Linked DNA regions of Prosthecobacter dejongeii. The protein of the gene in region 1 interacts with the protein of each later gene in a pairwise test. Links are inferred from orthologs where the notes say so. Each region holds a gene or a part of one and is shown in the gene's direction. Other genes may lie near its edges. The genes, in order: dprA and recA.

What was found.
Region 2: the proteins of dprA (region 1) and recA interact in binary tests that used the Bacillus subtilis proteins (3 or more experiments, as listed by UniProt). The link is inferred for Prosthecobacter dejongeii from one-to-one orthologs.

The regions. Positions count from the first base shown.
Region 1 is NZ_JACHIF010000002.1:281,545-289,711, reverse strand. Bases 1-2,974 are described here. They hold dprA (DNA-processing protein DprA), read left to right. Parts: upstream 1-924; coding sequence 925-2,025; downstream 2,026-2,974. Other genes in these bases: HNQ64_RS06415 (glycosyltransferase family 4 protein), read left to right, coding at 2,099-2,974; HNQ64_RS06425 (L,D-transpeptidase family protein), read left to right, coding at 100-840. Also shown: more of HNQ64_RS06415, read left to right, coding at 2,975-3,385; HNQ64_RS06410 (NfeD family protein), read left to right, coding at 3,695-5,137; HNQ64_RS06405 (SGNH/GDSL hydrolase family protein), read right to left, coding at 5,161-5,856; HNQ64_RS06400 (enolase-like domain-containing protein), read left to right, coding at 5,953-7,419; HNQ64_RS06395 (hypothetical protein), read right to left, coding at 7,808-8,167. UniProt on the Bacillus subtilis protein: Protein that helps load RecA onto ssDNA during transformation. Binds cooperatively to circular ssDNA, is able to bridge different segments of DNA. Favors the loading of RecA onto SsbA- or SsbB-coated ssDNA and formation of RecA-DNA filaments.
Region 2 is NZ_JACHIF010000001.1:925,197-942,082, reverse strand. What follows is about bases 1,509-4,315. They hold recA (recombinase RecA), read left to right. Parts: upstream 1,509-2,263; coding sequence 2,264-3,367; downstream 3,368-4,315. Other genes in these bases: HNQ64_RS03570 (voltage-gated chloride channel family protein), read left to right, coding at 3,630-4,315; HNQ64_RS03580 (O-antigen ligase family protein), read right to left, coding at 1,509-1,961. Also shown: HNQ64_RS03590 (CopG family antitoxin), read left to right, coding at 1-159; HNQ64_RS03585 (VanZ family protein), read left to right, coding at 194-616; more of HNQ64_RS03580, read right to left, coding at 543-1,508; more of HNQ64_RS03570, read left to right, coding at 4,316-4,907; HNQ64_RS03565 (hypothetical protein), read right to left, coding at 4,904-5,797; HNQ64_RS03560 (RNA polymerase sigma factor), read left to right, coding at 5,946-6,662; HNQ64_RS03555 (hypothetical protein), read left to right, coding at 6,722-6,952; HNQ64_RS03550 (S8 family serine peptidase), read right to left, coding at 6,965-7,693; HNQ64_RS03545 (GAF domain-containing protein), read right to left, coding at 7,696-8,343; HNQ64_RS03540 (protein kinase domain-containing protein), read left to right, coding at 8,442-9,794; HNQ64_RS03535 (DUF1501 domain-containing protein), read right to left, coding at 10,369-11,820; HNQ64_RS03530 (PSD1 and planctomycete cytochrome C domain-containing protein), read right to left, coding at 11,840-14,272; HNQ64_RS03525 (hypothetical protein), read right to left, coding at 14,431-15,303; HNQ64_RS03520 (SUMF1/EgtB/PvdO family nonheme iron enzyme), read right to left, coding at 15,379-16,886. UniProt on the Bacillus subtilis protein: Multifunctional protein involved in homologous recombination, DNA repair and competence.

The DNA.
Region 1 (8,167 bases):
CGCGGTCTTGGTTTGAAAACTCAGCTCATAAGACATCCAGATCGTATTCCAGTCTCGACAATCTCCTGTGCTCGTTTTTTGATCAGGAAACTCCCGCCCATGACTGACGCCTCCTCCTTTCTCCGCTCTGCATTGACCCTCTTGGCCGCAGGTTTATTGATGAGCAGTTGCAGTTCGGCTCCAAAGGAAGCAGCCGGCCAGGCGGGACCGCCCAAGCGGGACGACAGCTTTTGGATCGGTGATCAGGTGGCAGGCAGTCCCAAACTGGTCATTGACCTGTCGGCGCAGCGCCTTCGCTATTACAAGGGCGGCAAGTTGGTGGGCCTATCCCCCATTTCCTCGGGCCGTGATGGTCATGACACCCCCACAGGCAGTTTCAAGATCACCCAGAAAGATGTTTATCACCGTTCGTCCATTTACGGAGCTTATGTGGATGCGGAGGGAAATGTGGTGATGGAAGATGTGGATTCGCGTATTGATCCCTGCCCGGCGGGGGCGCGATTTGTCGGGGCCAAGATGCATTACTTCATGCGTGTGGTCGGGGCGGTGGGCATGCATGAGGGATACCTGCCGGGGTATCCAGCGTCGCATGGCTGCATCCGCCTGCCGACCAAGATGGCCTCCATCTTCTATCATGCCACTCCCCACGGCACGCCCGTGCAGGTAACGGGCAATGCAGCATACGCCAAGTATGAACCGCCAGTGCCACTGGCCCCAGTGACTTCCGAAAAGGTGAAGAAGCCGAAGTCCAATGCCCCCGATGGCGGGATGCGCCCAGGAAGCCGTAAAAAGGCTCCTAAAAAAGGGACTGTGCCACCAGGGACCACTCTGTATCTTTGAGGCGTGCTTTGATAAAACTGCCCTCACGGGAAGAAAGGAGCGCATGCAGGCTTGAGTCTGCCCGGACTTTCGCGACCATGCTGCATGACCCGCACGGAAGCCTACCTAGCCCTGAACCTGATCCCCCAAGTGGGACCGGTGCGCATTCGGCGGCTGGTGCAGGCCTTTGGCTCTCCTGAAGCCGCGCTGCGGGCCAGGGCATCTGAAATCGCCCAGGTGGAAAGTTTTGGCCCGAAGCAGGCGGAAGCCATTGCGGCCTGGGAAAGCGTGGTGGAACTGGAGCAGGAGCTGCGAAAGATTCAAGATCGCGGCTTAACCCTGCTAACTCAGGAGGATGATCTCTACCCTCCCCTCCTCAAGGGCATCTACGATGCACCCATCCTGCTCTACGTATGGGGGGAGCTGCAAAAGCGCGACCATCAGGCCATCGGCGTGGTGGGCAGCCGCCATGCGACGATCTACGGCATGAATGCGACCAAGAAGCTCAGCTTTCAGATCGCCTATGCGGGTTACACCGTCATCAGCGGTCTGGCGCGTGGCATTGATACCGCCGCTCATGAGGCTGCCCTGGCGGCTAAAGGACGCACTGTGGCGGTCATCGGCTCAGGCATGGGGAAACTCTATCCGCCTGAAAACATTGCCCTGGCCCAGCGCATCTCTGAAAATGGTGCCGTCATCAGTGAATACCCGGTGGATCGCATGGCAGATCGCCAGACCTTCCCGTATCGCAACCGCGTGGTGGCAGGCTGGGGCAGTGGGCTGCTGGTGGTGGAGGCCCCGATCAAGAGCGGCTCTCTCATCACAGCGCAGCAGGCCACTGAGCAGGGCCGCTCCGTCTATGCCGTGCCAGGGCCCATTGACAAGCCCACCTCCAGCGGCTGCAATCGCCTCATTCAGCAAGGGGCCAAGCTGGTGATGGATGCGGCGGATATCCTGGATGACCTCACCACCCTTTTCCCCACAGCCCCCATCGCGCCTAAGGTGGAACCCGTCTCGTCTCCTGCCAATCTCACCTTGGATGAAAAGATTCTCTACCAGACATTGAGCACGGAAGAACTGCACATTGATGAAGTGACATCCCGCTCAGGCCTGGCCACAGCCACGGTGAATGTCAACCTCATGCGCCTGGAAATGAAACGTCTCGTCCGGGCATTGCCTGGCCGACGTTATGTTCGTGTGGGATGAATGATTCCTCGGCCCTTGCCGATGCGTATCCCCTGCGTTAAACATCGCGCCCCTTTTCTCTGTCCCAGCTCCTATGCGCATCCTCCACCTCACGCCCGGCACCGGCAACTTTCACTGCGGAAGCTGCCTGCGAGATCATGCGCTGATCAAAGCCCTGCGCTCACGCGGGCATGATGCCATCATGGCTCCGCTCTACCTCCCACTGGTGACGGATCGCGAGGCACCCAACCCTGAGATTGGCATTCGGGTAGGGGGCATCTCCTTGTATTTGCAGCAGAAGCTGCCCTGGTTCCGTTTCATGCCGCGATTCATCCACCGTTGGTTGGATAAACCGGAGCGGCTGCGTTTTGCCTCCAAATTCATGGGCATGACTAGCCCGCGCGATCTTGGCGAAATGGCCTTGGGGGCCTTGCAAGGCGAAGGCGGCCGCCAGTGGCCGGAGTGGAAGCGCCTCATCGAATGGATCCGCACCGAGGGTCGCCCCGATGTGATCTCCCTTTCTAATAGCCTGCTCATGGGCCTTTGCCCAGCCATCGAGCGTGATCTCGGCATCCCCGTGGTCGTTTCGCTTCAGGGGGAAGATTCCTTTCTCGATACCTTGATCGAGCCTTACCGCAGCCAGTCCTGGTCCGCCATGCGGGTGAATGCGCAGCATGTTTCCCGGTTCGTCGCTCCCAGCCAGTTTTACGCCCGCGTGATGCAGGAGAAACTGGGCGTAGGTGAGGAAAAAATGGCCGTGGTTTACAATGGCCTGGATGCCAACTCCTTCGGCGTGGCCGAGCCCGACCCCAACTGGCCCGTGATCGGCTACTTCGCCCGCATGATCCATGGCAAAGGCCTCACCACCCTGGTGGATGCCTACATTGAACTCGCCAAACGCGGCACGGTCCCACGGGTGAAACTGAAGATCGGCGGGGCCAAAACCGCCGCCGATGACAAGTACGTCAACGGTCTGAAAAAGAAGCTCCAGCAGGCCGGGCTGACCCAGCGCGTGGAGTGGCACCCCAACCTGAATTTCACCGACAAAGTGAAGTTCTTCCGCAACCTCACCGTCATGTCCGTGCCCGCCACTTATGGCGAGGCTTTTGGCCTTTACATCGTCGAGGCCATGGCCAGTGGCGTGCCTGTGGTGCAGCCTGAGCATGGCGCCTTCCCCGAGCTCATTGCGGCCTCCGGTGGCGGCGTTTTGTGTGCACCCGATGACGTGAGCTCCTTGGCAGATGCCCTGGAAACCCTGCTGCAGGATGACCACCAGCGGGAACAGATCACCAACAAGGGGTTGCAAGGTGTGCGCAACGAATTCAGCGCCGCACGCATGGCTGAGCGTTTCGATGAAGTTCTCACCGCAGCTCGTGGTTAGGCCACTCGGTGGAGATCCTGCGCTTAGAGCGCAAGTACAGTATGCATCACTCTCCGAGTGATGCATTCGCCCCAAGCCACAGTGCCTACAGGTCGGTTTGACAGTGAGCGATGACGTTGACGTATCCGTAGATTCCAGGAAAGTTAAGCGAGTTAAAAACTCGCGCTCCGCCCCGGCCTTCGATGTTGCAGGAGTTGAGGAGGATCTCGAGAGGGCTGGAAGCCCTCACTCCTTGAGCGTGTGCTCCTGTCTCGCCTCACCCCCACCTCCCGCATTGCCATCGAGCTTCGGCCCGCTATGGTGCACGACATGAAGTCTGCCCTGCTCCTGCCGCTGTTGGTTTGCCTCAGTCTGTGGATCATGATCGGTCATGGCCAGGCACAGACAGGCAGTTATAAAGGCAAAGTGGTCATCATCCCGGTGGGGGAGGAGGATCTCATCGCCCGCGCCCGGTTTGAGTTCATGTCCCGCACGCTGGAACGTTGCACGGATGAAGGCGCTGAAGCGGTGATCTTTGACCTGGATACCCCTGGCGGGCTTCTTTGGGACACGGTGGACCTCATGATGAATGACCTGCAAAAGCTGAAACCCCGCAGCTTTGCCTTCGTCAATAAACGCGCCCTTTCCGCCGGCGCGATGATCGCCGTGGCCACCGATGGCATCTACATGGCCCCCACCAGCACTGCCGGGGCTGCCACGCCCATTTATGGCAATGCCCAGGAAATGGGCGATGCCGAACGCGCGAAGATGAACTCTGCCACCATGGGCATGGCCCGTGCCGTAGCCAAACGCAAAGGCCACGACCCGCGTGTGATCGAGGCCATGATTGACATGAGTCGTGAGCTGAAAGTGGGCGATCTCGTGCTGGATACGAAGGACTCCATCCTCACTCTGGATGCCCAGGAAGCGACCATGAAACTGGATGGCAAACCGGTCTTTGCGAAAGGTATCGTGGACAGCCTGGACGACATCAAAAAGGCTGAAGGGCTGAAAGGAGCCACGGTCACAGCCGAACCGACGATGTTTGAGGCCATTGCCATCTGGGTCACCAAATATGCAGCCATCCTCATTCTCATCGGCGTGGCGGGTGGGTATCTTGAAATGCAGACGCCAGGGTTTGGCATTCCCGGATTTGTTTCCATCGCTGCTTTCAGCTTGTTCTTTTTTGGTCATTATGTGGCGGGCAGTCTGGTGGGCCAGGAGACAGCGGTGGTGGCAGCGCTGTTTGTCATTGGCGTGTTTCTACTCATCCTTGAGCTCGCCCTCTTCCCCGGTCTGCTGGTGCCAGGCATCCTCGGTTTTTTCCTCATCATGGTGGCCCTGGTTTACACCATGTCCGGCTGGGAAGTGCCGCTTCCGACCCCATTGCCAGGAGATGGCAAAGACATCCCGCAGGAGGTGGGGTTCGATCTCCAGGTCTATGCCCTTGGGCTGCGCAACTTTGCGTTAGGCATCCTCGGTGCGGGCGTTCTCATTCTGGCCGTGTTCCGCTTCTTGCCTGAAACGGGTCCGTTTAAGAAATTGGTACTCACCTCCTCCATTGATGGTGGCGAGGCGATGATGACACCCACGGTCTCTTTGAGTGTGGGGAATGAGGGCCATGCTTGCAGTGCCCTGCGCCCTTACGGCACCGTTCAGTTTGGTGAGCGCCGCCTGGAGGCCATGGTGGAAGGTGGCTACCTGCCCAATGGCACCCCCGTCCGCATTCGCGAAATCCAGGGCCCGAAGATCATCGTGGAGCCGTTGGTGTAACGTGTCAGATTGAAGGATGAAATCTACTTCGCTCCCGCCAACGCAGCCTTGATTTCTTGCGCGACTTTTTGCGCCAGGTACTCAGAGCCTGCCTCATGATAATGCACGTCCTGCTGTTTCTGCATCTCGGGTAGTTTGGGAGTGATCCAGGCGTTCAAATCGTTGATGGTGACACCATTCTCCTGCATGACCTTGGCGGCGATGGCATTGTATTCGCTCACTTCACCAAACTCGCGCGGTGGGAGCAGTGGGCCTTTTGGAATGGGCGTCGTGGTGGCCCAGATCAGCTTCGCTCCCGTCTTTTGTAAGCGTGTCACCAGCGTGCGAAGATTCGCTTCATAGTCCGCAGCTTCCACCTGACGTTTGCCATCCGGCATGAACTTCAGGTCATGGATACCCCAGTTGAAATGGATGACCGCCCACTTGCTGTTACCCAACCACTTTTCGATGTTGGCCACACCATTTTTGGTCGGCCCACCATTCTGGGGAATGCGGTGTACATTGGCCACGCCTTCCAGCAGCTTCCGTGTGGGTAGCGTGTAGCCCATGGAGATGGAATCCCCGATCAGCAGCACGCGGGGGAGGCCCGCCACATCCTGCACGGGCAGGAGCGAGGGATTCGGCACTGCTTTTTTGGCGGGAGCCTTGGTTTCTTGGGACCAGGCAGGTGCCACAAGGGCCAGCGAGAGCAACGATAGCAGCAGAGGGCGAAGTTTCATGAGAGAGATAGACGATGAATCACCGCCCTACACCGCCCCGGCAAATCCTGCCTGACCAGCGGAAAGAACGTGAAACCTGAACGCATCTGCGTTCCCATGTCCTTCATGCGATTTCAGATTCACGACTTCCGTTTTCATGTGCTGCCCATGCGCACGCGTTTTCCCTTTCGGTATGGGATTGCCAGCATGTGCGCCCTGCCCCACCTGCTGGTGCGGGTGGAGATGAGCGTGAATGGCAAGACCATCCAGGGCACCGCCAGTGAAGGCCTGCCGCCCAAATGGTTTACCAAAGATCCTCACAGCTATTTTGAGCAGGATCTGGCTGAGATGCTGGCCGTGGTCCAGAATGCCTCCCGCATCGCTCGTTTAGCGTCAGCCACACCCGTCACATTTTTTGCTTGGTGGCAGACTTTGTATCAAGAGCAGGCCCGCTGGGCTAGCGTGAAACAGATCCCCTCCCTGCTGGCCAACCTGGGTGTGAGCCTCATGGAGCGGGCCGTGCTGGATGCTCTCGCCAAAGCAGCAGGCACGCCCCTGCATTCTTTGTTAGGCTCTGACTGCCTAGGCATTAATCTGGGAGAGATTCATGAGGAGCTGCACGGTCTTTCGGTGGCCCGAGTCTTAGCTCCACAGCCTCTATCTCAGATCAACGTGCGCCACACCGTGGGTCTGGGAGATCCGCTCTTCGCTCAAGACATCCCAGCAGAGGAAAAACTGCATGATGGACTTCCTCACGCTCTCGATGAATCCATCCGCGCCTATGGGCTGCGCTACTTTAAGATCAAAGTTTGCGGCCAGCCAGAAACTGATCTGCAACGGCTGCGCGAAATCACTACGGTTCTCACTCGCGAATGTCACACGGGCTTTCACGCCACGCTGGATGGCAATGAGCAGTTTCTAGACCTCGCCTCCTTCCGCGACTTTTACGAGACGCTGCGAGCCGAACCTGCCCTCGCCCCACTTTTTCAAAACCTGCTGCTCATTGAGCAACCACTGCATCGCGCCCATGCACTGAAAGACGACGTCGCTCCTGCCTTCGCCGCTTGGCAGGATGGGCCTGGACTCATCATTGATGAATCCGACAGCGCAGTGACCGACCTCCCCCGCGCCTTGGCTCTGGGCTACATCGGCACCAGTCACAAGAACTGCAAAGGCATCGTCAAAGGCCTAGCCAATGCGGCTTTGCTGAAAGTGCGGGCGGCCACTTCTTCGCGCCCACTCATTCTCAGTGGCGAAGATCTAGCCAATGTGGGCCCCGTAGCCCTACTGCAAGATCTGGCCATGATGGCCGCCCTGGGGGTGACGCATGTGGAGCGCAATGGCCACCACTATTTCAAAGGACTCTCGATGCATCCCGATGCCATACAAAACGCCGCCCTCCTGCACCATGGCGATCTTTATCGCCAGCATGAAAGTGGCTTTCCCACGCTGCATATTCGCAAAGGGCGGTTGGATCTTCACAGTGTCAATGCAGCGCCCTTTGGTTGCGCGTTTGAGCTGGATCTCGAGAGCTATGAACCCCTGAATGCCTGGATCAAACGCGGCGGCATGACGGAGTTGTGACGCCGAGTCGCTGCGGCGTTAGCAGATGCTTTTGGAGAGCGGCAGAAGAGCGAACGAGGGCTATTGGGTAGGCCGCTATCGCTAGGAAAGTTAGGCGGGTTGAAAACTCGCGCTCTGTCTTGCGGCCTGCGGCACTCCAGCGTTTGAGGGGTAAACCTGAGATAAGGTCGAGACCAGTGCTGCCTCTTTGAAGGTGTGAATGGTCTTTGTTAGACGAAGGCCAAAAGACATCCCCCTCACCCCGCTTGCGGGGAGTAGGGCCAGGGGTGAGGGGCGGTCGAGTGGTCTAGGAGCCCAAAGTCTAGAATCGTTGTTTTGGGTACATGGTGCTCCTTCACAAACAATGTTTATTCAAATTTCGACCGCCCCTGACTTTGGCCCGCGAAGCTCAAGCGATGCTCACATCCAGGTATTCCAGAGTCACAGGTTTACCACCCAGATGGCGAACCTCAAAGATGTTGGGGCCATTTTTTAAAAGCGCGGTGGGCAGGCTCCAAGCATGCAGGTTTTCAGGCAGGCCTAACAAGGAAGGGTAAGGATTTTCAAAAGGTTCACGGACATCGCTCACGGACTCTAAGAGCGTGCCATTGCAGCGCGCCTCCAGGTTACGTCCCTCCAGCGTGGCATCGGCCTGGAGCCGCAGTCTTCCCTGTCCTTTCCAGCCCCTCGTGGGCGGGGCCATGTCCAGTTCAAAACTCGTCTTGGCCTTCTCATTCAATCCACGAGGGAGCACTGGCGGCCTAACGTA
Region 2 (16,886 bases), on another replicon or contig:
CACCGGTCGGATGTCCGTGAATCCACCACCATCACCCTCCGGTTTGATCCCCGGATGCTGAGCCGCATCAAGCGCATCGCCCGCCGCCGTTATCTGAACTATCAGAGCATGATCAAGCAGTGGTTGAGCGAGCGCATGGAGCAGGAAATGCGGGAGTAACGTCACCATTGAGCCTGCTGCCTGAGGCATCTTCATGGATTCTATGTCGCCCCTATTGGTTCGCTTGATCGTCCAGCGCTGGCTGTGGTGGCTGGGCGTAGGCGTGTGGGGCGTGGTTCTTTTCACCCTTTCCTCGCAGAGCACGCTCCCACCAGGGCCGGAGATTCCTTTTCAGGATAAGATCATCCATTTCCTCTACTTCAGTGGAGGCGGTTTTTGTTTCGTGCTCGCTTACTTACAGGGGCGGGGTGCCCCACTGAAACTTGGGCTTTGGGCTCTCGCTGGAGCCATTTTTGGGGGCCTTATCGGAGCTTTAGATGAGTTCCATCAAACCTTCACCCCTGGCCGCAGTGGCAATGATGTGGGTGATTGGCTAGCGGACTTCACCGGGGCCGCCACAGGGGCCCTAGTGGCATGCTGGTTCGTGCGCTGGACCCTGCGCTCGTCGGCAAAGTGAGCTGGGTGAAACGGGCCGTAGCGATCACCAAAGGGGTCCAAAAAAGCAGCGGTTCATATCTGGCCACCGTGACTAGTGCCCAGACGCTGTCACCATCAAAAAGCAAACCTGTGATGCCGTAACCACTGAGCATCAGCCAGATCACCTCCCCGCGTTTTGCCAAGACGTAGGCACGGCTCAGGCCCCAAAAAACGAGGGTTCCGAGTCCAAGAATACCAGGAAGGCCACCATGCACAAAGGTATCCCAAAACACACCATGCAGATGCTCAGGGTACCAATGGAGAGAGCAGGACCAGCAGTCATCATCCGCCCACATGCCCTTGCCCAGGAGCCAGTCCTGCCAGGTAGTCATGCTGCCCAAGGCGGCTCCATAGATCAAAAAGCGCCCGTTATCAGAACGAGCCATCGCGGTCTGCATCGGATTGGATGAAACCACGGCATCGCCGATTTGCTGCATGGCCGCTTCGTTGGAAATCCCGCGCCGTTTGGAGGCATCTTGGGCTGCGAGGTGAGAAATCAGGGGGGCGGAAAGTTGAAACAGAACCAAGATGGACGCCAGGGTGGCGAGAGGCCGCCAAGTGCGCCGCCAGCCCGAGGCTAAAAGGAGGATGAAATGCCCGGCCAGCAGGGCCAGGAGGGCTCCGCGACTCAGAGTGAGCACCGTGGCGGCATCCAGTAAAACCAGGGCGAGCAGCCAACGCCGGCGATTGCGGGTGCTCGTGGCTTCCATCCAGCCTGCGGCAGCCCAGCAGGCGGCAAAGCCAAAGGTGAGGCCGGAATTGACGGAATTCCAGCCGCCATAGACGAACCAATTGCGCAGGCGTGCGCCAAAGACGGCTTCTGGATGCACGGTGTAGAACACACCTAGACTCACGCAGGCCGCTACAGCAGCCATGGCCACCAGTGGTTTGCCAATCGCCGAGACGATGTCGGGTCGCTTAGCTGCCTGCCAAAGTGTCAGGAGAAAGCCGAGAAGTAAGACACTGTTTCCCCAGCCCAGCCATAAAGTCGTCAGCGTGGCCCCTGGAGATTCAAAGAGGGAGCTGCGCAGCAGCAGTGCCGCCCAGAGTACGGACGCTGCCTGCATCCAGCGGTCACGCCGCAGTGCCTCTGCCAGGTTTTCATGGCCGCCAGCCAGCAGCCACAACGTGGCCAAAATGAGTCCCCAGGCCAGTTGTAGCCACTGGTTATACATCACGAAATAGCCGCCCAGAAAGCCTGCCATATTGGCCAGCAGTAAAGACTGCCGCCAGGAGAAGGCCTGCTCGCCTGACAAGGGGATAGGCGCATCGTCCAGTCGCCAAGTGGTAGCGCCGACGGCGGAGAATGGCGGGCGTTCAGGCATTAGAAAGGAGACCAACCTTAAGCACAGTTTAGGTTTTAGCCAAGGTCTTCCTGCAAACAGCACTCTGCGTGCTTGCTTCCCCGACTGCGCCCTGCTTTAAGTCCACTGACTGTTTTTCAAACGGACTGTCTGCTGAAAAGACGAATTCACCCTGGGCGATTTCAATCTAGGAGGCGGGCTCACCGTCTTTTCATTTCCTTTCAGAAAGGCAAGATTTTTGGAAACGGGTCTAAAACTGCTTTACGAACACACGCTTGTGCGTCAACTGTTCGCTCGAACATTTAATTTTACGCTCTATCACCATGGCCAAGTCCCCTGCTAAAGAAACCTCCGCTGAGCCCAATGCCAACAAGATTGCTGAGGCACGCTCCCGCAACCTGGATCTCGCTATTCAGCAGATTCAGAAAGACTTTGGCGAAGGTTCCATCCTGCGCATGGCTGGTAATGAAAAAGTGGATGTGGCCGTCATCCCGACAGGGAATGTCTTGATTGATCAGGCTCTTGGCGTCGGCGGTTTTGCCCGCGGTCGTGTGGTGGAAGTGTATGGCCCTGAATCCTCGGGTAAAACCACGCTTACGCTTACCGTGATCGCTCAAGCCCAAAAGGCAGGTGGTCTGGCAGCCTTTATTGACGTGGAGCACGCGCTCGATCCCAATTACGCACGCCGCCTTGGGGTGAAGATGGATGAACTCCTCGTCTCTCAGCCAAGTTCAGGTGAAGAAGCTCTGCGCATTTGTGAAACCCTCGTTCGGTCCAATGCACTCGACGTCATCGTCATTGACTCCGTAGCGGCTCTGGTCACACGCCAGGAGCTCGAAGGTGACATTGGCGACTCCACCGTGGGCGCTCAGGCCCGTCTCATGAGCGCCGCCCTCCGAAAGCTCACGGCCATCATTTCGAAAGCCCGCACCTGCTGCATTTTCACCAACCAGATTCGTGAAAAGATCGGCGTTATGTTTGGTAATCCTGAAACCACTCCTGGCGGTAAGGCTCTGAAATTCTACTCCAGTGTGCGTGTGGACATCCGCCGCATCGGTGCCATCAAAAGCAGCGACGGTACTGTTACCGGTAACCGTACGAAGCTGAAGGTCGTCAAAAACAAGCTCGCCCCTCCTTACACCGAGGCCGAGTTCGACATCATGTACAATGAAGGCATTTCCAATGTGGGTTCCATGCTGGACCTAGCCATGGAAAATGACATCCTGCAGAAGCGCGGTTCCTGGATCAGCTACAAAGGCACACAACTCGCCCAGGGTCGTGATGCGGCCAAGGAAGCCCTGAAGGCAGATGCCGCTCTCTACAACGAGATCGAAGCTGCGGTGAAGGCGAAGCTGAATGAAAAAGGCGGCTCTACTGGGGGCGGTGCTACTCCAGCGCCTGCTGCGTCCGCGCCTATCACCGAGTAATTTGAAGAGGAGAACGATCTCAAAGCTGAGATCGTCCTCCAAGAATGGACTCCGCACAGTCTTCACTGGGTGGGAAGCTCCTGAGCTCAAGGTGAACCACCTGCACAGCAGGTGGCGCTGAGAGCTTGAGGAGTCGATTATGAGCTGTATGCTCAAACGTGCTGGTTGGTTTAGCATGATGACCAAACGGTATCTGGGACAGCGCGCCTAGCCAAGATCCCCACTGGACGCCTGGTCCTGCCCGGGGAAAAGTGCAGGCTCTGTGATCAAGCGTCTTTTGCCCTCCCCTCTGACTGATGTGGCCCTGCTGCTGCGCTGGGCACTGCTGGCGGTGCCTGTGGGCCTGGTGGGAGGCTCTGCCAGCGCTCTGTTTCTATGGGCGCTGGACTGGGTGACGCGCACGCATGCCACGCATCCAGAGCTGATTTGGGGCCTGCCCGTCGGGGGTGTTTGGGTCGGGTGGTTATACCATCGGTTTGGCAAAGGGAGTGAGCGTGGGAACAACCTGCTCATGGATGAAATCCATCAACCGGGTGGAGGGGTGCCTGCTCGCATGGCCCCGCTGGTTTTGCTGGGTACATTGGTCACGCATCTGTTGGGTGGCTCGGCTGGGCGTGAGGGCACGGCGGTGCAGATGGGCGGTAGCTTGGCGGGACTGCTGGCGCGGTGGTTTCGGGTGCGTCCAGAAAATCAACGGCTCATGCTCATGAGTGGCATTGCCGCAGGCTTTGGGGCGGTGTTTGGCACGCCTCTGACAGGGGCCATCTTTGCCATGGAGGTGCTGGTGATGGGGCGGTTGAATTACGAGGCCTTGATTCCCGTTTTGGTGGCCAGCCTGGTGGGGGATGTCACCTGCACGGCTTGGGGCATCCATCACACCCTGTATCATCTGGAAGTTTCACCCGAGGCGGGTTTGCGTGCTCCTTTAGAGTGGCTGCTTTTGGCAAAGGTGGGGCTGGCCGCCATCGCTTTTGGTCTTATGGCGCGCTTTTTCGCCGCGTTGACCCATTCTCTCCAGCGGGGGATGGCCCAGCTAGTGAGTTACCCTCCCTTGCGCCCGGCGGTTGGTGGGCTCGTTGTCATTGGGCTGGTGTATCTTCTCGGGACACGCGACTACTTGGGCTTGGGGGTCGAGGCGAATCGTGCCGGTGGGGTGAGCATTGTGTCTTCGTTTGAGACTGGAGGTGTCACACCCTGGAGCTGGCTGTGGAAGACGTTGTTCACTTTGGTGACCTTGGGTAGCGGATTCAAAGGCGGCGAGGTCACTCCTTTGTTCTTCATCGGTTCTACGCTGGGCCATCAGCTCGGTCTGCTTTTCCAGGAGCCGGTGGCGCTCTTTGCCGCTTTGGGGTTCATCGCTGTTTTTGCAGGCGCAGCGAATACGCCCCTGGCTTGCACAATCATGGGCATTGAGCTCTTTGGGGCTCACTACTCGGTTTACTTCGGCGTGGCCTGCTTCGTGGCGTATTTTTTCAGCGGTCACTCCGGCATTTACAGCGCCCAGAAAATCGGCGTGCCTAAACGACCGCCAGAACACTAGCGCAGCCGCTGCTCGCCATTGCCATTCTGCTTGAAGTAAGCATCGCGGGCCTTGCGCAGTTCTTCCAACCGGGAGGCCACATCGGCTTTACGCTGGGTCTGCTGTTGCACCTGGGCTTTGACGAAATGATTGTTATTCCCCAGAGTGCGCCAGGGGCCAACAGGGACTTCGTGAACGTCCACAAAGCGCCAGTCGCATTTGCCATTGCTGTTCATGCCCAGGTAATCTCGCACCGCCGGGCTGACATCAATGCCGGCTCCGCGATTGCTCGTGTTCTTGGGCTTGGCATTGCCAAAGACATACTCATGATCATCCGTGACGAATGGGCCACAGTCTTCCCACTGGGCGTAGCAAACGCGGTTGCCATAACGGATCGCCACCCAGGTGCCGCGCAGCACGGTCTTACCAGGTTTGGTGAAACGCTGCTTAAACCATGGGATCACGCGTGAGGCCTCAGGCTTGTGCGTGGAGTAGTCCTGACAGTCATTGTATGGCAGCGCGATGTAGAAGGGATTCAGCCCAGGGGTAAAATTGAGCGGGCAGAAGTTGTTGCCACGTTTCAAGGGATCCGGGTCATCGTAGCCGCCGAAGTTCTTTTCCCATTCCGTGTCCCAAGAACTCTTGTTGTTAGGCGTGGGGTTGTTTTCGGTCGGTTGTTCACCCACCCAAAAAACCGTGGCCATGATGTCCGTCTTCCAGGGATACTTGGAGTAGCCCAGCCGTGGCATGGTGGGGGAGTTCACACGCGGGACAGCCAGGGGAGCAGGCGGGTTAGCCACGGCACTGCCTGTGGCGCTCACTTTAGGCAAGGACTGCCCCATGAGCGATCCGGCTGCTGCTGAGAACAACAACAGAAAGAGGAGAGAGCATCGTGGGGGGGCGGCGATCATGCTTTCTTCAAGAGACGGACGGCAAATGTAACCGACAGACCCGGAGTAAGGCAATCTTAAAAGACACTGTTCATTTGAAATGTCTTTAGACCCGTTTTCTCCCCGGCTTTCAGGTGGCGGCAGGGAGAGTTTCCGAGTAAAAAGCCCCATGAGCTCTGAGCCCGCCGCCCATGCCACGTCTGCCTTGCCCAGTACTTTTCATGCGGCGGATTACGAATTTGCCCAAGATCTGTTGGATGGTGACAAGGCGGCCTGGGCACGTTTTGATCAGGAATTGAAACCTTCCATGCTGGCCAAACTGGCGGCTGCGGGTGCCACCCATGCCGATGCCCAGGAAGTGATCGGGATCGTCACGGAAAAGCTCTGGGCGCAGAGAAAGTTGGAGGCTTACTCCGGCTCAGGCCCTCTGGTGGGATTCGTCCGCACCATGGCAGCCAATGTCTGGCTGGAATACCTGCGCAAGCACCGCCGCATGGTCCCTGCCACGAATCTGACCCACGAGGATAACGATGCCGACCCGCTGGACTCCTTATCCAAAGAGGCCAAGGCCGCGCCCCAGGAAACACCGCTGGCCCAACTGCTGCGAGATGCCCTGCTGCATGCCCTGGCCCAGACGGATGCTGAGGCTCTGCTGGTGCTGCGGCTTTCCCTCCTCCAGGAGGTGAAACAGCGGGATCTCTGCGCCGTGTGGGGAGGCTGCCATGAGGGCACCATCTCCCGGAAAAAGATGGAGGCCATGGAGCAGATCCGCGATGCCACGCTAGCCTACCTAGCGGAAAAGGAGCCGACTTTGCAGATTTCCTGGCAGGATCTCCTCGAAGCCTGTGGCGAAGGGGCCGAGGCCATTTTAGGCCCTTCGGAATAAAAAGCTACTTTCTGTGCAAGTTCCCCACCGGCCCTGCATCCACCCATAGATACCCCGCCATGAATGCCGAACACGATCTCTCCATCCTCGCCAATTTCCTCCGCCGCATGGTGCCTGACGTGGAAGGCCACGACATGGGCGACCCGCCAGCGGAATTGATCCCGAGATTGGATGCCTTCGCTGCGGGTAAGGCCGACGCCAAAGAGCGCTCCGCCCTGGCTCTGCTGCTCAAAGAACATCCCGAATACCTGCGTTACCTGGGCAGGGCCATTCGCAGCCGCGCAGCTTGAGCATACTCTTCTTTAGGGCATGGGGATGGCCAGCGTTCGCATCATCTCCTTCGCGCTTTCCACACTCAGATCCGGGCGCAGAGACAATAGGCGAGCCAGCCAACCCGTGACCCGAGGTGCAGCAAAGCTGCTGCCCGTCACCACCTTCCACCCGCCCTGCCAGGGCACGCGTACTTGGTGCCCATGCGCTAAAAATTCCACCATGCTGCCTGGGCGGTGGGCCCAGGGGTGATCCGGCAGATCTGCCAGATTCACCGTGATCACGGTGGGGAACCAGCCTGGCCACTCGCGTAGGTTGGCGTCTTCATTACTGCATGCCGCTACGATGTGGGTGCGGCGCAGGTAGGCTTCGTCCGTCCATTCCTTGTAGGGCATGACAAAACGGGCCTCGCCTGGGCTGCCGAAGCTGCAATTCAGGATGTGGTACCCGCGCTGCATGGCCAGGCGGGCGGCCTCCCAGATGATGGTGGTGCGGCTGCGCAGGTCCCCATCCAGCACGCGGAAGCTGCCTAGCTCTGCCTCCGGCGCGAGGCTGCGGATGATCCAGGCAATGGCCGTACCGTGGCCCATGGCATCGCCGCCACTTTCGGTGACTTTGAGAAAAGGCCCTTCTCGGGCAAAGGTGACATCGTCCCGGAGTGTCAGCCCCGCTAGGGCAGGGTGTGCCGTCTCGATCCCCGAATCGAGAATGGCGATGCGCACGCCCTGGCCCGTGGCGTTTTGGAGGTCCTCGTGCGTCATGGTCATTCCTCCGTGCCCAGCACCCAGGCCGTCAGGCGGTGTTCAGTCAATTTTCCCACTGCCGCTGCGGTCGTCTCCATCGCGCTTAGATCCCCCGGGGTGAAGGCGGCTGGCGGAGCATAGTGGGAGGGGAAGTCTGCAGTGGATTCCGGCACACGGGTCAGTTCTGGCAAATCCTGGAGACGGATGAGCCGCACGGCGGTAATCACCCCGCGCAATTCACCGGCGAATTTTAGAGGCACGGCCAGCATGGCCCAGGTGAGCACGCCCAGGCTGTGATCCAACTCCTGATTTTGCCGCTGGTGAAAACACACCTCGCTCTCACTGGCGGCCAGGCCACTGGTAAAGACCAGGCCGGTGATGCCCTGGGTGGCAGGTAGGCGAAAGCTGCCCACAAAACGCGCTGCATCGGGCCCATTGTTCCAGACAGGCAATAGGATTTGGGAGTTTTCCAGGGCAAGCCATAGGCTACCTTCATCCGCCTGGATGCTGGCCAGCGTCTGCTGGATCAGCCTTGCGGGCAGGCCTTCCACCAGGGCTGCGGGGTTTTGCTGGAGGGCATGCTGGGTAAAGTGCTCGCGCCTCAGCGCCAGTTTCTCCTCCAGCGAGCTTAATTCGGGGTCTGGAAAGCTGGAAAACGGCGCGGCCATTCTTTAGGCATAGCATGAAGACGCGGGTTTGAGAAGAGAACGCTTGCGGGAGAGGGACAATGTTTCGACTATCGGCCCACCCAAAGATTTCGGGTCTCATGAAACGTTTTTTCTCCTTCGGCAAACGCACGCCGCCTCCTCAGGCGGCGCCTTCGGTGTCTGAAGGTGTGGCGGGCTGGGCCCCCATGCAGATTTATCCCTCCCCTTCTGAGCTCACAGGGATGATGCCTGCGGGTGAGTATGTCTTTGATGCCCTCATCGGCCAAGGCGGGATGGGAGCTGTGTATCGCGGGCGTCAGTTGAAGCTGGACCGGTCCGTCGCCATCAAGATCCTGCATCGCCAGCACGGCACGGATTACTCTTACGCAGAAAGGTTCCGAAGGGAGGCCCAGTCCTTGGCTCAAATGAGCCACCCCAACATCGTCAGCGTCTATGATTTCGGGGTAGTGGGGGACTACCTTTACTACGTCATGGAGCACATCGAGGGAACGGATCTGCACCACCTCCTCAGCACCCGGCAAATCACGCCCGCCAGAGCGGTGGAAATCCTTCCCGCTCTCTGCGATGCGCTCTTTTATGCGCATTCTAAAGGCCTCGTCCACCGTGACATCAAGCCGGCGAATGTGCTCATCGCCCATGATGGTCGCGTCAAGTTGGCGGATTTTGGCCTCGCCAAACGTTTCGATAAACCCAGCACCCTACTCACCCATAGTAACATGGCCATGGGCACGCCTGACTATGCTGCGCCTGAGCAGTATGACCCGCAGGCTGTGATTGATCATCGGGCGGATATCTATGCCCTGGGCGTGGTGTTTTACCAGATGCTCACCGGCACCGTCCCGCGTGGCGCGTGGCAGCCGCCGTCTGCCCTGGTGGGCACAGACCCATGTCTGGACATGGTCATCGTACGTGCGCTGCTGCCAGACCGAAATCAGCGCTACAACTCGGCTGCAGAGTTTAAGCAGGCCCTGCTGGCTAGTCTCACAGTGCCCATGGAGTCTGCCCAGGCACCCATCCAGGTGACCACGCCAGCTCCCTCCTCCCGCCCGCTTCAGGGGCGGGTGCTAGTGCTGGAGGATGACCTGCTGCTGCGCCAGCTCATCGTGAGGAATCTGAAGCAGGAAGGTTTTGAGATCGTCGAGACAGGCGATGGTGCCGATACTGTGCGCCGCTATAGCGAGGCCATGTTGGCGGGTCAGCCTTTTGATATGGTCCTCATTGATCTCACCATTCCCATGGGGATGGGCGGGGCCCGGGCCATGGAGCTGCTTTTGCAGATTGATCCCCAGGTGGATGCCATCGTCTCCAGCGGCTACCGCAGTGATCCCGCCATGCTGCATCCAGCCGCCTATGGCTTTGCCGATGTTTTGCCCAAGCCCTATGACAGTGCGGAACTCACGCGCATCGTCCGTCAGGTCCTCCAGCGGCGTCAGCGGCGGCTGGGCCTCTGAGTGCAGGTCCTGTACATGAAGCACCGCCCGCCAGGTGACCAGCGTGCGGTGCGACGTGAGTGGCTAAACCACGAGTTGAAGTCTTAGTGCTTGTGACCCTTTTTGGAGTCGCAGCAGGCGCTCTTTTCCTTTGAGCAGCAGGCCGCAGCAGCTTTGCCGCTAGGTGCCGTGCAGGAGGAACAATCCGCCTTTTTGCTAGCGCAAGAAGCGAGGAGCAAGGAGGCAGAAGCGAGGCCAATGGAGAGAAGACGGATCATAGAGAGAGTGTCGGTTGGAAACAGGTAGTCTATGAGACGACCTCGAAACCATTCAAATTACTTGCTCATCTGCACCGGTGCTGGTGGTGGCGGTGGGGGAGCCTTGGAGGCGCAGGAGACGAGACCACCGGCGATGACCGATGCTGCGAGAGCGAGGAGGGCGTATTTCATAGTGTGTTATGTAACGTGTTTGTTTGAATGCTACAGCATCCACAAGTGAGACTGAGCGTGGCGAGGCTAACGACAATTCCAGTATTTGCAACGGGCCAAATCGCAATGTTCTGCGTGGTAGATTCGCAGGAGTGAGAGATCTTCCATTAAGCCAGGAGATCTTTCACCACATGACCGTGTACATCGGTAAGGCGGTAGTTACGCCCCTGGAAACGATAAGTGAAGCGCTCATGGTCAAAGCCCAGCAGGTGCATCACCGTGGCCTGGAAGTCATGAACGTGGACTTTTTTCTCCGCCACGCTGAAGCCCAGTTCATCCGTACTGCCATAGTCAAAGCCGGACTTTACTCCACCACCTGCCATGAAAAGGGTAAAACAATCGGGGTAATGATCCCTCCCTAGCACCTTGCTAGCAGCGGTGCGGCCCTCGCGGAAAGGGGTGCGGCCAAATTCACCGCCCCAGATGATGAGGGTATCCTCCAGCAGCCCCCGTTGTTTCAGGTCTTTGATCAGTGCGGCCACGGGCTTGTCCGTCTCGGCCATTTTTTTCGTTAGACCATCGGTGATGCCAGAGGCCTCTGAGGTGCCATGAAAGTCCCAGCCCCAGTCAAAGAGCTGTACAAAGCGCACGCCTTTTTCCACCAAGCGGCGGGCGAGCAGGCAGTTATTCGCAAAGCTGGCTTCCCCGGGCTTGGCCCCATAGTCCTCGATGACTTTGGCAGGCTCTTTGGAGATATCCATCACCTCCGGCACACTCATCTGCATGCGGTAAGCCAGCTCGTATTGGGCGATGCGCGTCACCGTCTCTGCATGGCCCAGTTCTGCGGCCTGCTGTTCATTCAGATCCTTCAGAGCATCCAGCGTGCGGCGGCGCAGGTTCCGGTTCATGCCCGCTGGGTCAGAGGCATACAAGACAGGATCACCTTTGCTGCGGCATTGCACCCCTTGAAAGACGGAAGGGATGAAGCCACTGCCCCACAGGCCCTGGCCGCCACTGGGCTGAGTGCCGCTGGAGATGAGGGTGACGAAGCCGGGTAGATCCTGGTTTTCCGTGCCCAGTCCGTAAGTGGCCCAGGAGCCCAGAGAAGGCCGTCCCTGACGGGTATGCCCGGTGAATAACAGAAGCTCCGCAGGGGCATGATTAAACTGGTCCGTGTGCATGGACCGCACCATGGTAATCTCATCGGCGATGGTGTGGAAGTTCGGGCAGGCATCGCTCATCCACATGCCTGCTTTGCCATACTGTTTAAAGGTTCGAGGTGTGCCCATCAGCTTTGGCACGCCGGTGGTGAAGGCAAAGGTACGACCTTTGAGGATGGAGTCTGGGCAGTTCTGCCCATCGTGTTTCACCAGCTCCGGTTTGTAATCGAAAAGGTCCAGGTGCGGGGGCGCGCCAGACATGTGCAGGTAGATCACCCGCTTGGCTTTGGCCGCGTGGTGCGTCACCCTCGGGGCCATGGGGTTCTCTGTTCCAGGCATGGCTTTACCTTGGCCTTGCAGGGCCTGAAGAGCGATGGCCCCCAGGCTAAACTGGCCCGCCCCACTCAGGAAGGTGCGGCGTGTGGTGAATTCGAGGCTGTCGTGGCGGACGGGGTTCATGGGCACAGTCAGGGCAAAGTTATCTCCGCATCACAAATTCATCCAGGTTCATCACCACGTTGGCCACAGTGGTCCAGGCGGCTAGTTCAGCGATGTCTGCGTCTTTGGGCGCTGGGCCTAGGGGATCAGTCGCCATTTTTACAGCTTCTTGCGGCTGCGCGCGGTAGTCGGTCAGCGCCTCGTCATGCAGCTTTTGCAGGGTGGCCCGTTCGTGGTCAGTGGGAGTGCGGGCCACGCAGAGTTGGTAAAGGTGGCCGATCTTGTCTTCCACGTTCATCAGTCTGCGGGCCATGGCTTGATGCGTCTCGATAAAGACGGGGTCATTGAGCGTGACAAAGGCCTGGAGTGGGGTGTTCGTGCGACCCCGGCGGATGGTGCATACTTCGCGGTTAGGCGCATCGAAGGTGCTAAAACTGGGGTAAGGGCTGTTGCGCCGCATCTCTGTGTAGAGGCTGCGACGGTGCTTGTCTTCACCTTCACTCAGCGTCCAGTCATTGCTGCGACCAAAGGCTGTGGTGAGGCCCATGTTTGGTGCCAGAGGGCGCACTGAGGGGCCGCCCATTTTATGACTCAGCAGTCCGCCGACGGCCAGGGCCTGATCGCGCAGCAATTCACCCGTCGCGCGGAAGCGCGGCCCACGAGCCAGGAGGCGATTTTCAGGATCGCGCTCATTGAGCTCAGCCGTGCTGCGGGAGTCTTGGCGGTAGGCCTGCGTGGTCACCATCAAGCGTAGCAAGTGCTTCATATCCCAGCCGCTATCCATGAACTCCGCCGCTAGCCAGTCCAGCAGTTCTGGATGAAAGGGTAACTCCCCCTGACTGCCAAATTCCTCGCTGGTGCGCACGATGCCGATGCCGAACAAACTTTCCCACAGGCGATTCACGGTCACACGTGCGGTTAGGGGATTTTCCCGGTTCACCAGCCAGCGTGCCAGCGTGAGCCGGTTCCGTGGAGCTTCTGCGGGCAGTGGGGGGAAAACGGCGGGGGTGCCTTCCTGTACTTCTTCGCCCAGTGCCTGCCAGTTACCACGGAGTTGAATGTGGGTCTTCCGGCGTTCTTTGTTAGGCAAGTCCATCATCACCGGCACCGTGACGGGCTTCGTGCGGCTGAGTTCCTTGTTCAGAAAATTCAATCGCGCACGCTCGGCCTTGGCTTCGGGCGCGACAAAGCGGGTGTAATAAGTTTGCAGGGTCTTTTGCTGCTCTGGGTTCCGTTTCGCGGCGGCTAGGGCCTCGGTGACCTTCTTGTCTTTGATGGCCGGTTTGCTCGTCAGCCATGTTTCGTAACCCTTCAGCCAAGTCTCGGGATTTTTAGCGAACTGAGCTTCCAAACCAACGGCTTCTTGCTGCCACTGCTGGCGTTGTTTCTTCACTTCCGCAGGAAGAATTTCGTGAAAGGGGGCTTCGTCTTTCTTATCAGCATCCGCACTCTGATTCAGGAAGGCGTAGGCCTGGAAGTATTCCTTGTGGGTGAGAGGGTCATACTTGTGCGTGTGGCACTGCGCACAGGCCATGGTGGTGCCCATCCACACGGCAAAGGTGGTATTGACTCGATCTACCACAGCAGCGATGCGGAATTCCTCATCGCTGGTACCACCTTCGTTTTGGGTCATGGTATTGCGATGGAAAGCCGTGGCGATAAGTTGATTGTCCGTCGGGTCGGGCAGCAGATCCCCAGCAATTTGTTCGATGGTGAATTGGTCGAACGGCAGGTTTTGATTCAGTGCCCGAACGACCCAATCTCGAAAGGCCCAGATCTCGCGCGGTTGATCGCTGGGGTAACCGGAACTGTCAGCGTAGCGGGCTAGATCCAGCCACTGCCTGGCCCAGTGTTCACCAAACGCGGGTTTGGCCAGGAAATGATCCACCATCCTTTCATACGGGGCTTTTTGAAAAGCCTGCAGTTCCTCCAGCGTGGGCGGCAGTCCTGTCAAATCCAAGGCCACCCGGCGAATCAGTGTCGAGGCATCGGCAGAGGCTTGGAAAGCCAGTTTGTCCTCATGAAGCCGTTTCAGTAGAAACGCATCAATCGGTTGGGTGTCTTTTATCCGAGGGACGGGTGGCCTAACCACTTTTTCGTAACTCCAGTGGCCGCCCCATTTGGCACCTTCCTGGATCCATTGTTTCAGCAGCGCCACCTGGGCCGGCGGAATGACCTTGTGCTGCTTTGGCGGCGGCATCACTTCATCCTTGTCGGTGGAGAGGATGCGCTGCAGCAGAGCGCTTTGAGCGGGATTTCCTGGCACCACGGCTCGTACGCCGTCATGATCAGCCTTAGCTGCCGCTTCATCATCCAGCCGCAGCCCGGCCTCACGCTTTGCCTCATCGGGACCATGGCAGAAAAAGCAGTTCTCGGAGAGTATGGGGCGGATCTGCCGAGAAAAATCCACCGCAGCCAGCTTCCCAGTGAGCAGGGGCGAAAACAGACAAAGAAATGGGAAAAGCCGCGACATGGAATCAGGGCTAGATACGCGGCTCAGCCGTGTATCTTCCCAGGGCTGCGAGGATAGTCCATTGGTAGAGCAGAGACTTGCTAAGTTCTGTTAGCTGAGTCCTAGACGGGAGCTCGGGCTGCACTCAGCAAGCCCTCCCAGGTGATCTGCAGCCTGGATCACTCCAAGCCAGGGGGTTTTTCAGAGACCTTGCGGCCTCCAGGGCTTTTCGGCGCGACTGGAGGTTTGGTGGGGTCAAAGTATTCGCCGCCATGGATCTCGGCTTCGCCTTTGCCATTCAGCGCCATCTGGGGCCGATCTCCATTTTGCTCACGGTAGTAGGAGCGCTTTTTCAAGGAACCATCTGGAGCCACGATGCAGTGTGCATAGATGTGTGGCTGAGCCAGGAAGAGCGCATGGAGTTTGTTTTCGCGATCCAGGGTGATCTGTGGATCATGCGCCATACTGATGGGGCCCAGGCGGTAGGTCTGGAGGCGCAGCTTCGTCTTGTCATCAATCAGGCGGAAATAAAGGGAAGTGTTATCCATATCCGTGAACAAAATCACGGCATAACGGCGGGCTTCGCCAGCGCCTTTGTAGCCTTCAGGAACACCGAAGGCTTGTTCCCACATCGGTTTGTTATCGGTGATGTTAAAACGCACACGGGCACTCGCGTAAAATTGTCCTGATGGGGTGTGTGCCACACGTGCTGTTAGGCCGTAGTTGCCGATTTCAGTGGGTGAGTAGGCATCCGTCACCGTGATTTTTTTCTGGATGGTGCCACCGGCGGGAATCTGCACCAGCTCTACCCCAGAGACTTCAATAGGTGCCAGGGGGCGGCCACTGCTATCCGTCATTTCAAAGGACATCCACACGGCACGACCAGGCCCACCCAGCACGACATCGGCACCAGAGCGATTCGTGATTGTGACGGAGGCAGGGATAGCTTCCAGCACCATATAATTGGTTCGGGGTAAGGTCAGCCCGACCTGGAACTGGGCCTGCGCGGTGAGCGCGAGCAAAAAGAAAAAGAGGGGGGTGAGATAGCGCATGACTGATTGAAAGCGGAAAATGGAGGAACAGAAAACTCTAAAATGCGCTCCAGCCCTCAAAGAACGGCTTCCCGGTCACTTTTTCGGGGCAGGGGTGAGATCGCTGGCCGTGCGGAAGCCACGGGCCAGGGTGGACTCTGAAGCTGATTCAGCAAAAAAGCGGGTGGTTAAAAGATCGTTGCTGCCTTTGAGCGCGAAGTGCCCACCGCGTACCACAGGTACACGCAGGTCTGGGTAATCCGGGTGGGCGGGCCAGAGTTCGCCCGTGCGTTCACTGGCGGTCCATTCGGAGACATTACCTGCTAAGTCGCAGATGCCATAGGGACTAACATCGCCAGATTTGCGGTCAGCCGGTGCCCAGAGATTGTAGCCGTCCTTACCACCGCCTTTACCATTGGCGTCGTAGTCATCTCCCAGATTGGCTAGGGTTTTGTCCGCTTTATTGCCCCAGGGAAACAGCAGGCCCTTTTCACCGCGCGCGGCTTTTTCCCATTCTTCTTCGGTGGGCAGGCGCTGGCCTTTCCATTTGGCATAAGCGTACGCATCCCACCAGTCCACCTGCGTTACAGGGGTGTTCAGGCTCAGGGGTTGACCATTGAAGGTGGCCCCAGCTTTGGCGGCTGCATAGGTTTCCGCCCATTTGGCAGGCGTGTGGCCAGTCTTGGTCTTCGGCTGGTCGGGGTGGTCAAAGGTGGTCGTGGGAGAGTCTTCCAGCGCCTTCACAAATTCACCGTATTGGCCGATGGTGACTTCGTGTTTGCTGATCTGGTAAGCCGGGAGGTTGCGGGATTCCTTCTTCTGATAAATAAAATTTCCGGCAGGAATAGTCACCATTTCCTCCTTGAGCAAAGGTGTCGTGGTGGGCGTAGCGGTGCCCACCAGATTGCCCAGACCAAAAACGGCTGCTAGGGCCGCTGCTGCCAGAGCCCAGGCCCACCAGGGGGTAGGGCGCTTGCTAGCAGAGGCACCCTCTTCGGCCTCGATCCGGCGCATGATGCTGCGTTCCCGCATGGCATCGCGAACGTCGTCCAAAGCTTCCAACAAACCATTCCAGTCATGCCCGGCGTCTGCCAAGGTCGCGAGCAGCCCGCGGGCTTTGCCTTCACTGGCGAGCGGCTGCACGAGGTCTAAAAGTGCCGCCACTTCTTCCACGGCCACACGTGGCCGGCTGCCTGCTGGGCGGAAGATGTTCACGATGCTGGCTTGGTTCTCGGCATCCAGGTAAATATCCCGCGCATACAGGCGGCGATGGTGGTTGCCACGCTCCACGGCATACTGCATGGCCTCGGCGACGCCAAAGAGCAGCTCGGCGATTTTCCGCTCAGAGAGATGCTCCCCAGCGGCTTCCATTTCCTCAAGGTTGCGGCCTCGCGGCAGTTCACGGGTATAAAAAATCAGTCCATTGACGGCACCGGCTTCATAAAGCGGCGCGATTCGAGGATGCGAGATGGAGGCTTTCAGCCGTTCGCGTTCTTTGAATCCCTGAATCGCATCGGGTTGGCTCAGTAAGTCAGGCCGCAGTAGCACCAGGGCCACGGGCCGCTGGACCGTGACCTGGATGGCGCGGTAGGTTTCAGATTCTG